2 regions of the Robertmurraya mesotrionivorans genome follow, and region 2 is predicted to be linked to the other one. Evidence: predicted binding sites of a transcription regulator. Region 2 holds the regulator's gene; the other holds the start of a gene.
What was found. Region 2 encodes LexA, which represses DNA repair genes until DNA is damaged. Its sites were predicted from a motif close to CGAACATATGTTCG; they were not measured.
Positions count from the first base shown of each region.

Region 1: ACRX5O_RS02815 (YqzH family protein) is a predicted target of LexA. The motif match lies at 1,354-1,367, and genes of this name have one in related genera.

Region 1 covers NZ_JBPCCH010000001.1:564,376-570,633, forward strand. The annotation lists gene ACRX5O_RS02805 (aminotransferase-like domain-containing protein) at 1-202, shown strand, start outside; gene ACRX5O_RS02810 (SDR family NAD(P)-dependent oxidoreductase) at 270-1,073, shown strand; gene ACRX5O_RS02815 (YqzH family protein) at 1,097-1,276, opposite strand; gene ACRX5O_RS02820 (Y-family DNA polymerase) at 1,436-2,695, shown strand; gene ACRX5O_RS02825 (YolD-like family protein) at 2,708-3,040, shown strand; gene ACRX5O_RS02830 (CDGSH iron-sulfur domain-containing protein) at 3,076-3,285, opposite strand; gene ACRX5O_RS02835 (iron-sulfur cluster biosynthesis family protein) at 3,431-3,760, shown strand; gene ACRX5O_RS02840 (hypothetical protein) at 3,867-4,397, shown strand; gene ACRX5O_RS02845 (alpha/beta hydrolase) at 4,414-5,340, opposite strand; gene ACRX5O_RS02850 (hydroxymethylglutaryl-CoA lyase) at 5,422-6,258, opposite strand, start outside.
Region 2 covers NZ_JBPCCH010000003.1:194,392-200,649, forward strand. The annotation lists gene sirA (sporulation inhibitor of replication protein SirA) at 1-283, opposite strand, end outside; gene tkt (transketolase) at 454-2,454, opposite strand; gene ACRX5O_RS07280 (DUF896 domain-containing protein) at 2,617-2,850, opposite strand; gene ACRX5O_RS07285 (YneB family resolvase-like protein) at 2,968-3,648, opposite strand; gene yneA (cell division suppressor protein YneA) at 3,657-3,971, opposite strand; gene lexA (transcriptional repressor LexA) at 4,126-4,752, shown strand; gene ACRX5O_RS07300 (CBO0543 family protein) at 4,795-5,346, opposite strand; gene glnA (type I glutamate--ammonia ligase) at 5,552-6,258, opposite strand, start outside.

The sequences.
Region 1 (6,258 bases), on a different contig from region 2:
TGAGCTTCCTGCCCCTCTTCCGACAGATAAGTTGTTACAGAAAGCGATTGAGAATTCGGTTTCCTTTGTTCCTGGATTGATTTGTGATCCTTTGCAACAAGGATTTTCTTCTTCGCTTCGTTTAAGTTATTCTTACGCCAATGAAGAGCAGTTGAGGGTAGGGATTAGAAGGTTAATCGAGGTAGTGAATACGTATGCATGATTTTTTAGCTTTTTTTAAAGGGTTTGTGGTAAGTTATATGTAGCTCGACAAATGCTACATAGATAAGATGGTGATTGTATTGGAACAATTAAAAGGGAAACATATTGTTATAACAGGAGCTTCATCAGGGATTGGAGAAAAGGTGGCTCTTATGGCGGCTGAGCGCGGAGTGCGGCCCATTCTTATAGCTCGTTCTATTGACAAGCTACAAACAATTGGTGAGGAAATTAACCGAAAAACGGGTGTTAATGCCTTGTTTTTTCAGTTGGATGTTGGTGATATCAATCAGGTTCAACAGGTGTTTTCACAAATTAAGCAAGAGGTTGGTCATATCGATATTCTCGTAAACAATGCTGGGTTTGGCGTGTTTGATTCCTTCCATGAGGCCGATTTTGCTGATATTGAAAAAATGTTTCAAGTGAACGTACTCGGTTTAATGGCTTGTACGAAAGAGGTTCTTCCTGTGATGATGGCTCAAAATTCAGGTCATATCATTAATATTGCCTCACAGGCCGGCAAGCTTGCCACTCCTAAGTCCAGTGGATATTCGGCTACGAAGCATGCGGTGTTAGGATTTACGAATAGCTTACGACTAGAGCTTGCAAAATCAAATATACGTGTATCGGCGGTAAACCCTGGTCCGATAGAAACCAATTTCTTTTCAATTGCTGATAAATCAGGAAACTACGTAAAAAACGTGAATCGATTCATGCTGAAATCGGATTATGTTGCTGAAAAAATTATTCAATTAATGCTCAACCCTAAGCGTGAGCTTAACCTTCCAGGCTGGATGAATATGGGGAGTACCATCTATAATCTCATCCCAGGATTAGCTGAACGCTTTGTTGGCGGCTTTTTCGATAAAAAATAAAAATCACCTTGTGGGTGATTTTTTTAATTGGTCAAATATTCATAAACAGCATCGTTGATTAATTCAAATAAAGGAACCTGATCCTCTTGTGCTTGTTCTTCTACTATCCGTTCGTACAATTTCTCATAGTCTTCTTCACTTGCCTCGTGCTCGTACTGCTGAAGGCATTGCCTAATCATTTTATAAATAAGTTTCTTCTCCATTCCCTTACACCTCTTCTTTAGCCATTATAACTTACCAATATTCACAAAAGGAAATAGAATAAAATTTCCATTGAAACCGAACGTATATTCGCTTAATATAAGAATATACTAAAAAGAGAACGAATGTTCCTATTTGATGTTTGGGAGAGAGAGAACAAGATGATTAATTACAGTGAGTTGCCCCATCAAACCATTTTATGTGTGGACATGAAGAGCTTTTATGCAAGCTGTTCGGCTGTCATGGAAGGACTGGATCCACTTGAGTGTTATTTGGCAGTGATTGGAGATAAAGAGCGAGAGGGAAGTATTGTATTAGCTGCATCACCGAAGTTAAAGAAGGAATTTGGTATTAAAACCGGATCAAGGAAGTTTGACATTCCAGACGATCCGAAAATTCAAGTAGTTGAGCCGAAAATGGCTACTTATTTACGTATTTCCACTGAAATTACGAAGGTGTTTCATCGTTACGTTCCAAAGGAGGCCATTCATACGTATAGCGTCGACGAAAGCTTTCTGAAAATTGATGGAGCCCTTCATTTATGGGGAGATGCATGGACAGTTGCACAGAAGATTCGTGATGATATTGAGCGAGAATTTCAGCTGCCCTGTGCGATCGGAATTGGTCCGAACATGCTATTATCAAAGCTTTGTCTTGATTTGGAAGCGAAAAAGAAGGGAATTGCTGAATGGACGTATGAGGATGTAAAAACAAAGCTTTGGAATGTTTCTCCTTTACGTGAGATGTGGGGAATCGGAAGAAGGGTAGAGAAAACATTAAATGGAATGGGAATTTTTACGGTCGGTCAGCTTGCTCGCTTCGATTTGCAAAAGCTTGAGAAAAAGTTTGGGATTATGGGAAATCAACTTTACCACCACGCATGGGGAGTGGATTTATCCGAAATTGGAGCACCTATTATGGAGGGACAAATTAGCTTTGGGAAAAGTCAAATATTGCTTCGTGATTATAAAGAAGAAGTAGAAATCAAACGCGTCATTCTAGAAATGTGTGAAGAGGTTGCGAGAAGAGCAAGAACCCATAAGAAGGCAGGTCGAACAATCAGCTTCGGCATTGGTTATAGTCAGGACGAGTTCGGAGGAGGCTTTTACCGTTCGCGGTCGATTGAGGTACCGACGAACGTCACGATGGAGCTGTATGATGTTTGTCTACGTCTATTTGCTGAGCACTACGAAGGAAAAACGGTACGGAAAATCTCCATCGCCCTTAGCAATATTTGTGATGATACAGACTATCAGTTAAATATTTTTGAACCGAATGGCTGGAAGGAACGAGAGCTCGGGTATGTTGTGGACCGTATCCGCAATCGGTACGGGCATGGCGCTCTATTGCGTGCGGTATCGTATACAGCAGCGGGAACAGCCAAGCATCGTGCCAAGCTAGTTGGCGGTCATAAGAGGTAAGGAGGAACAAGGATGATTCGAGATAGAGGAAGAATCAAGTGGACATCAATGATGCTTCCTGAGCATGTTAAGCTACTGCGCGATTGGGCGGAAGAGGATTCTTACGAGAAAGAAAAGGAGATGGATGAACAAAAGCTGGAGGAGATGAACCATTTGTTATTAGCGGCGATGGAGGAGCATCAAGCGGTGATGGTTACTCATTATCGTTACCGGAAGCACGAATTGATTATCGGACAAATCCATTATTGGGATGAGCTTCAGCAAAGGCTTCATATTGTTGATCATTTTGGGGAGGTTCACCGAGTCCCCCTTTCGAGCATTGTAGATGTACAAATGAAGGAGTAAGAGCAGTCTCCGAAAAGGAAACCGCTGCTTAAAGATTATTCAGGAGTTTTTACTGCGCGATCACGGGCCTGAAACTTTCCTTTATGCGCTCCATCACAAAAGGGACGTTTGGATGAGAGACCACAACGGCATAAAGAGAACGTGGGTTTCGTTTCAAATACATTTCCGTCCATATCAATCAATTCAACCTCACCAGTGACACGTAAAGAACCGTTGTCCATTACTTTAATCTGAACCTTCGACAAACTGACCACTCCTACCAAAAAATGTAATAATTTCGTAAAGAATTCATTGCCGAAAAGCAAATCATAGGGCAATAAAAAAACGCTATGTTACAATGATTATATGAAGTGGCATAGGAAACATGATGAAAAGCTGGAGGAACAGATAATGAATATTACGATAACAGAAATAGCAGCAAAGAAAATTAGCGAGAAAATAAATGGAAAGCAAGGATTTTTGAAGCTAAAGTACGATATAGAAGGCTGTGGGTGTGTAGTAAGTGGCGTACCAACTCTATGGTTAGTGAATGAGCTGGATGAGGATGATGATAAAGCCATTGAAACGAACGAGCAAACGGTGTATATCGAAAAATCAAAGGCAGTATTTCTTGATGAAGAATTAAAAATTGATTTCTCTCAGAATGCAAATACATTCCAATTAAAAAGTGTAGGACAATACCTAAACCCAAGAATGGCCTTTGTCGATAAAACAAAATAGAACTATTCAACGAGCAGATCTACTACAAAAGTGGATCTGCTTTCTTTTTATAGAAAATTAGCATTTTTTGGATATTTCTTGCATTCACTGATAGTGGGGGGATGATATGCGAAATTGGCGAGGAATACTGCTAATTGGTATTGCTATTCTACTCACATCATGTCGGGCAGCAACTATAGAAGTGGCAGTGCCTTTTGAAGTAAAAGAGACGATTGTAGAAGAAAAGCTTACGGATGGAGTCATCATCATGTATACAACAGCTCAAGAGCATGAAGGAGAAGATTTTGATGCGATAAGCATCGCATATCTGGAGGGAGATGAAGAGAAAGGCTGGACGAATGAAGGCGGTAATCATTGGGAATATAAAGGAACTAACCCACTAACCGTCTATTACCAAGACATATATGATTATAGTAGTCAGGGGAAAATTCTGAGTAGATTTCAGCTTACATATGGACAGATAGAAAGTGCGGACATTGTATCTATTGAAGGATCGGAAACTGGCAATCAATACGTCAATTTAACCATAATCGAAAAAGAAGGAAAGAGGTATTTTTTTGAAATGAAAAAGTACCCTTATATTCGGGCACTAGATAAGGAAAAGAAAGTGATTGCAGAAGAGAAGCCGAGACGTTAGAAATGTCTCGGCTTTTTTATTTATCACTTAAAAGTGGGGAAAAAACAAAATCATGCAGAAACTCGTCAATGACTTGTTCGTAATCTTCCTTATTTTCGTTTAACGATTGGGCATGAACACCATTTTCAGCAAGAAATAATTTTTTAGGTCCTTTTTTCTTTTCATATAGGGCTTGCGTCATCGTTGGAAGAATAAAATCATCCTTTTTGCTGTGAATAAAAAGAATGGGTTTTTTGATCCCATCGATAACAGTAATAGGCGCAATGCTTTGCAGCGAGTAGCGGTCCCGTACACGGAGGAACAAGTCTGCAACAGGAAGAAACACCTTTCCAGGTAATCGTAACTCGCGCTTTAAACGATATGCAAGCTGCTCTTTAAAGTCGGAAAAAGGGCAATCTGCAATGTAAAAATCAGCACCATCCTCGAGCATTCCTGCATACAAAAGCATGGTTGCTGCTCCCATTGATTCCCCATGAATACCAAGAAGGAGATGTGGGCCTTGGTCTGCTTTTAACCAGTCAACAATCGCTTTTAAATCAAATTTTTCATAATGACCATAGCTAGTTGTTTTTCCTCCCGATTCCCCGTGGCGCCGATGATCATAAATGACGGCGTTAAATCCTCTTTCAAGAAACAAGTTCATATATTTAATCGAATTGACTTTATTTTCGGTCACTCCATGACAAATAATCACGTACTTCTTTGTATGATGTGGCTCCAACACAATCGTTTTTAAGTGGTAACCAAATGGGGAAGTGATAAGAACTTCTCGTTTCGGAATTCGTTCGAAATCCTCAGGGTTGTAACGACCTGCCGTCTGTTCCCGATCAACAACGAAAAGGGGATCCTTCGTTCTCATATACATGATCCGATTCGTAAAATAAAGACCAAACGTGATCAAAAATAAAAAAAAGGCAAAAAGGAAACGGAGTGCTTTTCTCAGGCAAACATCCCTCCGATACATGTTTTACTTAATTTTACCATTCAACAGGAATTTAAAACAAAAAAAGCTTAGAAAGCATCTCTAAGCTTTTGACTGAAGAGTATAAAAAGAGCTTGAAATTGGTTTTGGAAGATGAGGAGCGATAACATCTATGGCCTGAACAAGGAGAGGTAATTGTATGCCCGTTTGAATTCCCATTCTTTCAAGCATAAAAACAACATCCTCAGTCGCTACATTTCCAGACGCACCTGGAGCAAACGGACAACCACCAATTCCCCCTGCAGATGTATCAAAGCGGGAAACCCCAGCTTGTAGAGCAGCAAAAATATTGGCAAGACCCATTCCGCGAGTGTCATGAAAATGGGCGGTAATGAGCGTATTCGAAAAGAGTGTTGTGAGTTTTGAAAACAAAGAGTACGATTCATGTGGAGCGGCCATTCCGATCGTATCAGCAACGCTTAGTTCATCGGTACCAGCTTGAACAAATTGTTGGCAAAGTTGTATCGTATCTTCATCCTTTATATGTCCTTCAAAGGGACAATAAAAAGCAGTAGAAATGCAGGTGCGGACAAAACAACCATTCTCTTTAAGCTCTTTTATAATCGGAAGAAGCTCAGCTGTCGCCTGAGAGGTTGTTCGGTTTATATTTTTTTGATTGAAGCTATTACTCACTCCTACGAATAAAGCAATTTCCTTACTGTTTGTTAATAGAGCACGCTGAATACCTGCACGGTTAGGGGCAAGAACAATAGTTCGAATGGTAGGATCAAGAGAGTTCAAGACAACCTCGTCTGCATCACGCATTTGTGGAACCCATTTCGGTGATACAAAAGAAGAAACCTCCATTTCTTTTATACCTGATTTCTTTAAATGAACAATAAACTGATTCTTAACGTTAGTCGGAATAAAAACGCTTAC
Region 2 (6,258 bases):
CAAATATCTCTAGCTTTGCAGAGCTTACGTTTCCATTTTGAATATAGTATATCCCCTGGTTGTGTTCAAAATCCTGATTTTTTCCTAGTTGTTGAAGAATATATTGTTGAATGCGAAGTGTGGAAAGAGGCTTCGTAATAAACTGAATTTGTTTTTTTAATATATTTTTTAGTTCACCGAAGGATTCGTTATACTCAGCAAACAGATCAAAGAACATCTTTTCTCTACCAAAATAATGAGAGGCAAATTCATCATCGATTAAATACAAATGATATGTTCTCACCAAGCTTCCTCCTCGTCTGACCAAATGTTATTTCTCTCTATTATAAAGAAGTAGAAATAGAACGTTTGTCTTTCGTCGTCAAAAACTTCCACTATTTTTGTCGGAAAAAGTCGTAGATCTTGGCGCAAGATAAAAAGGCTGTTCTATTTACTAGAACAACCTTTTAAAACTTATATTAGAGCCTTAACTCTAGCAACTACATTTTCTACTGTAAATCCGTATTCTGCCATGATTTTTTCACCAGGAGCAGAAGCACCGAATGTATCAATTCCTAATACTTCCCCTTCATCTCCTGCATAACGATGCCATCCTAGAGATGATCCCATTTCGATAGCTAAGCGCTTCTTAACAGTTGGAGGAATAACACTTTGCTTATATTCACGTGATTGCTTTTCAAAGCGATCCCATGAAGGCATACTTACTACAGAAGCTGAAATTCCTTCCGCATCAAGTGCTTTTTGCGCTTCAACAGCTAAACCTACTTCTGAACCAGCAGCAAGTAATAATACATCTGCTTGTTCTTTAGAAGCTGGAGAAATAACATAAGCACCTTTTTTAACGCCTTCATAAGCATTTTTATCTGTATCTTTGATGGTTGGTAAGTCTTGTCTTGTTAACACTAATGCTGTTGGAAGATCAGTTGATTCAAGAGCAAGCTTCCAAGCTGCTGCTGTTTCATTACCATCTGCCGGACGAATAACACCTAAGTTTGGCATTGCACGTAATGCGGCAAGCTGTTCAACTGGCTCATGCGTTGGTCCATCTTCCCCAACTGCAATTGAGTCGTGAGTGAACACATACGTTACAGGAAGACCCATTAATGCAGCTAATCTGATAGCTGGACGTAAGTAGTCAGAGAATACAAAGAATGTTCCTCCAAATACCTTTACTCCACCATGAAGAGCCATACCATTTAACGCAGCACCCATCGCAAATTCACGAACTCCAAACCAAATGTTCTTACCTTCAAACGATTCAGGAGTAAAATCGCCTACTCCTTTAATCATTGTTTTGTTAGAACCAGCTAGGTCAGCTGAACCCCCGATAAACGAAGGAGTGTTCTTAGCAATAGCATTTAGCGCTTCACCTGATGATGCACGGCTAGCAAGTGCTTTTCCTTCTGGATAAACAGGAAGATCCTTGTCCCAACCTTCTGGAAGTTCACCGTTAATAGCAGATGTTAACTGTTGAGCAAGCTCAGGGTACTCATTTTTATAAGAAGCGAACAAGTCCTTCCACTCGTTTTCTTTCTTTGCACCAGTTTCCACAATGTATTTATTGAATGTATCATATACTTCTGCAGGAACATGGAAATCTTCTTCAAACGTCCATTGGTAAGCTTCTTTCGTTAGCTTTAATTCATTAGCTCCAAGTGGGGCACCATGAACATCTGACTTACCAGATTTGTTTGGTGAACCGTATCCAATCACTGTTTTCACTTCAATTAGTGTAGGACGATTTTGATCACCTTGTGCTTCTTCAATTGCTTTTGCAATTTCCTCAAGATTATTTCCATCCTCTACACGAAGGTATTGCCATCCATATGACTCAAAACGTTTTTCAACACTTTCAGAGAATGAACGGTCTAAGTCACCATCAAGAGAGATATCATTTGAATCATATAATACAACTAGACGACCAAGTTTTAAATGCCCTGCAAGTGAAGCAGCTTCAGCAGAAACACCTTCCATTAAGTCACCGTCACCACAAATACTATATGTATAATGATCCACTACATTGTAGTTATCTTTGTTATAAGTAGCAGCTAAATGTCTTTCAGCCATTGCCATACCTACTGCCATTGCAATCCCTTGTCCTAGTGGCCCAGTGGTTGCATCTACACCCGCAGTATGTCCAAATTCAGGGTGACCAGGAGTTTTACTTCCCCATTGACGGAAGCTCTTAAGATCATCCATTGTTACGTCATAGCCTGATAAGTGAAGAAGACTATACAGCAATGCAGAACCATGCCCTGCAGATAAAACAAAACGATCACGGTTAAACCACTCTGGGTTTTTAGGGTTATGATTCATAAAGCGCGACCATAATGTATAAGCCATTGGAGCAGCCCCCATCGGCATACCTGGATGGCCGGAATTAGCTTTTTCAATTGCATCAATTGATAAAGTACGTATTGCGTTAATTGCTAGTACATCATTTTGTTCAAACATTTTTTCAACCCTTCCTATTCTTTATCTCAATAATCCCACTTTTTAATATTATATCTGCTCTATTATTTATACAACAGATTGGCTAAATAAATTTTGAAAAAAAGCATATATTTTATAATTTTCTGTGTTTTCAATCATTTCCTGGTGAATAAATTTAGAAGATTAATGTAGTTTTTTGCTATTTTTTAATTTCTTAAGCTTTTCAGGTGTTACATCTTCACCAAGAGGATCAATAATTTTTACACCTTGGAGCGTTCCTAGCATAGATGATCGAAATGTTTGTAAATATTCACTACGAAGCTTTGACTGCTCCTTTGCTTCCACTTCTGTTAACCCTACAGCTTTTGCTTTTTTTGCTAGTTCATTAATTCTAGCGATTCTTTCCTTTGGTAGCATCTCTTTGCTCCTTCACTTTTAGTTTTACCAATAGAAATCATGTTACTAAAAGATATAATCTTTGACAAGGAGGAAGCGTCAAGAGGTACGAATAACAAAAAATGCCAACAGTTTGTTTTATGACTTGTTGGCATTTGTTGAGATATTTTTTTGATGTTTTTGCTCTTCTATGTATTCAAGATATCTTCGATTTACTGTAGCTTTTGAGATCTCATAACCGAAACCTCTTAAAGTTGCAGCGATTTCCGAAAATGTTAAATCATTGTCTCGTAACCGTACAATCTCTGTTATCGGTACTTCAATACGTTCTCTCCCTGCATGAACACCTTTGTTTTTTAGATTTTTCTCTGGTCTGTAACCGTTTTGAACAGCTCGGTTCATTCCTCTTTTAATTTTACTATTATGAAGCTTCCGCTGATATTCTTCTACCATACTTACAATTTGCAATACCATGGAATCCGATTCGGACAGTTGTAACTCACCGTTATGTGAGATACTGAAAAGTTTGATATTATCCTTCAGTATACAATGAAGCAAAGCGATTTTGGCATTTCCTCTACCAAGTCTCGTTTCATCCTGAATAAGGACTGCATCTACTTTCTCTTCCTTTAATCGTGACAGCAGTAGCAAAATACCCTCTCTGTCAAAGTCATATCCACTCGCCTGTTCCTTTATCACTTCAACAACTTCCATTCCACGTTGTTGTGACAGCTTCAATAGTTCTTCTTCCTGCCTTTTTAGAGAAGAGTACTGTGATTCTTTTTCAGTACTTACTCTACAATAGATAATCGCCTTCATAATCCCTCCTATTTCGATGCTAGCTCTGTAACAGTGGAATCGTTTAATTCAACAGGGATATAGATTTCATCACCTACTAACAATACATTTCCATTAATATCATTGATTTCTTCTACCCAGGATACAAACTCAGTTTCAGATAAAGCATGCTTATCAGCGTAGTCCTTACAAAGATCCCAAAGTGTTTCCCCTTCATTAATCGTTACAGACATATATTTTTCCTCAACTGATTCACCATTAGAAATTATTAAAATGATAGACGCTAGGATAGATAAGACAACTAGAATAATAGCATATGAGTATTTGTTCCATATATTTTTCATGTATAACACCTCTATTAGAATGTATGTTCGCATTTATAATTATATTATAGACCGAACGTTTGTTTCATGTCAACAATTATTCGAACTTATGTTTGTATGCACTGGTAGAACATGCTATAATAAAGTCAAGATTAACCAATGAGGGGCGGTAAGTATGACAAAACTATCAAAACGTCAGGTCGATATACTAGAATATATAAAAGAAGAAGTTAAGCAAAAGGGCTATCCGCCTTCCGTTCGTGAAATTGGGGAAGCTGTTGGTTTAGCATCAAGTTCAACCGTACACGGACACTTAGCTAGACTTGAAAGTAAAGGGTATATTCGAAGAGACCCTACAAAGCCACGAGCAATTGAGATTCTGGATCTTGATGAGGTGGTAAGCAATATACCAAAATATAATATTGTTAACGTTCCTGTAGTTGGAAAAGTAACTGCGGGTATGCCTATAACTGCAATCGAGAATGTTGAAGAGTATTTTCCTCTCCCGGAACGTCTTGCCCCTGCGGATGAGCAAGTATTTATGCTTGAGGTTATGGGAGACAGTATGATTGAGGCTGGAATCCTTGATGGTGATTACGTGATCGTGAAGCAGCAGCAAACAGCGAATAACGGAGACATCGTTGTTGCCATGACTGAGGAAGATGAGGCGACAGTTAAGAGATTCTTCAAAGAAAAGGACTATGTCCGTTTGCAGCCGGAGAACTCTTCTCTAGCACCCATTATCCTACGAAATGTGTCTATCTTAGGAAAAGTTATCGGAGTATATCGTCATATTCATTAATAAGTGAAAGCAAGCATCGAAGGATGCTTGCTTTTTTTATAATCACAATGGCTCAAAGCTCTTTCTTCGACTAAACCAATGGGCCACAAGATACAAGAACAAGATGATAAAGAAAGAATAGGTATAAGCCCAATCTATTTTCTTATACATATCGATCATCGCCATCAGCGGCATCCCAATGTATGCACTAAAACCAGCCAGAATGATTGCCTTTATAAATGGATTAACGTTCGGTCTGTATTGAAGAAAAAACAAAATAAGGACGGGCATAAGAGAATAACGAAACGAATAACTTATTGTTGGAATTGGAATGGCTTTTACTGGATAAGCCCATCTTCCATATTCCACTCCTAACGCATCAATTGTTGTTGATAGAATCATTACGATAAAAACTGAAAAAAGCAATCGTGCTGAGCTCTCCCTTTTACGGAATATTGCCCAGAGTACCCATGGAACTATGATCATTAACACCGCCACCCACCATTGCCAAGTGAAAAAAAAGGCATTTATGGTCGCATCTTTAATTAGAAGATTTCCATCCTTAATTAAGTCGGATCCTTTTTCTACTTGCTTGAGACCATCTTGAAACGTCATCATTTTTCCCCCGTAACATAACTTCAAATAACTGTAATTGGTTGTATTATTTAGTAAAATTGAGATTTTTATTCACAAGTCTTAGATCGTTAATGACTTATGCCATGAGTTCTGCCTCATATGCCTCCTTTAACGTCATAAACAAGTTTTTATACAAACAAAAAACCCTCACACATTAAAGTGTTGAGGGTTTTCTTTTAACGAATTAATACATTGACATGTATTGCTCGCGCTCCCATGGATGTACTTGTGTACGGAACATATCCCACTCGATCTCTTTTGCTTCTACGAAGTGTTCGAAGATATGCTCTCCAAGAGCGTAAACCATTGTTTCGTCTGATTTTAAGTTATCTAAAGCAGCAGCAAGTGTAGCTGGTAGATCTTCGATACCTACAGCTTGACGCTCTTCTTTGTTCATAACGTAGATGTTGCGGTCAACTGGAGCTGGTGGTGTTAAAGAGTTCTTCACTCCGTCAAGACCTGCAGCCAGTAATACAGCCATTGCTAAGTAAGGGTTAGCAGCTGGGTCAACGCTACGTACTTCTACACGAGTGGAAATTCCACGAGATGCAGGGATACGGATTAGCGGTGAACGGTTTCTAGCAGACCATGCAACATAGCAAGGTGCTTCGTAACCAGGTACTAAACGCTTATAAGAGTTTACAGTTGGGTTCGTTACAGCTGTAAAGTTTGGAGCATGCTTAATGATACCAGCGATGAACTGACGAGCAGTGTCGCTTAGTTCTAAGTTTCCAGTTGGATCGAAGAATGCATTCTTGCCTTCTTTGAATAAAGAAACGTTACAGTGCATTCCAGAACCGTTTACTCCGAATAATGGCTTCGGCATGAATGTAGCATGTAGACCGTGCTTACGTGCAATTGTTTTAACAACAAGCTTGAACGTTTGGATTT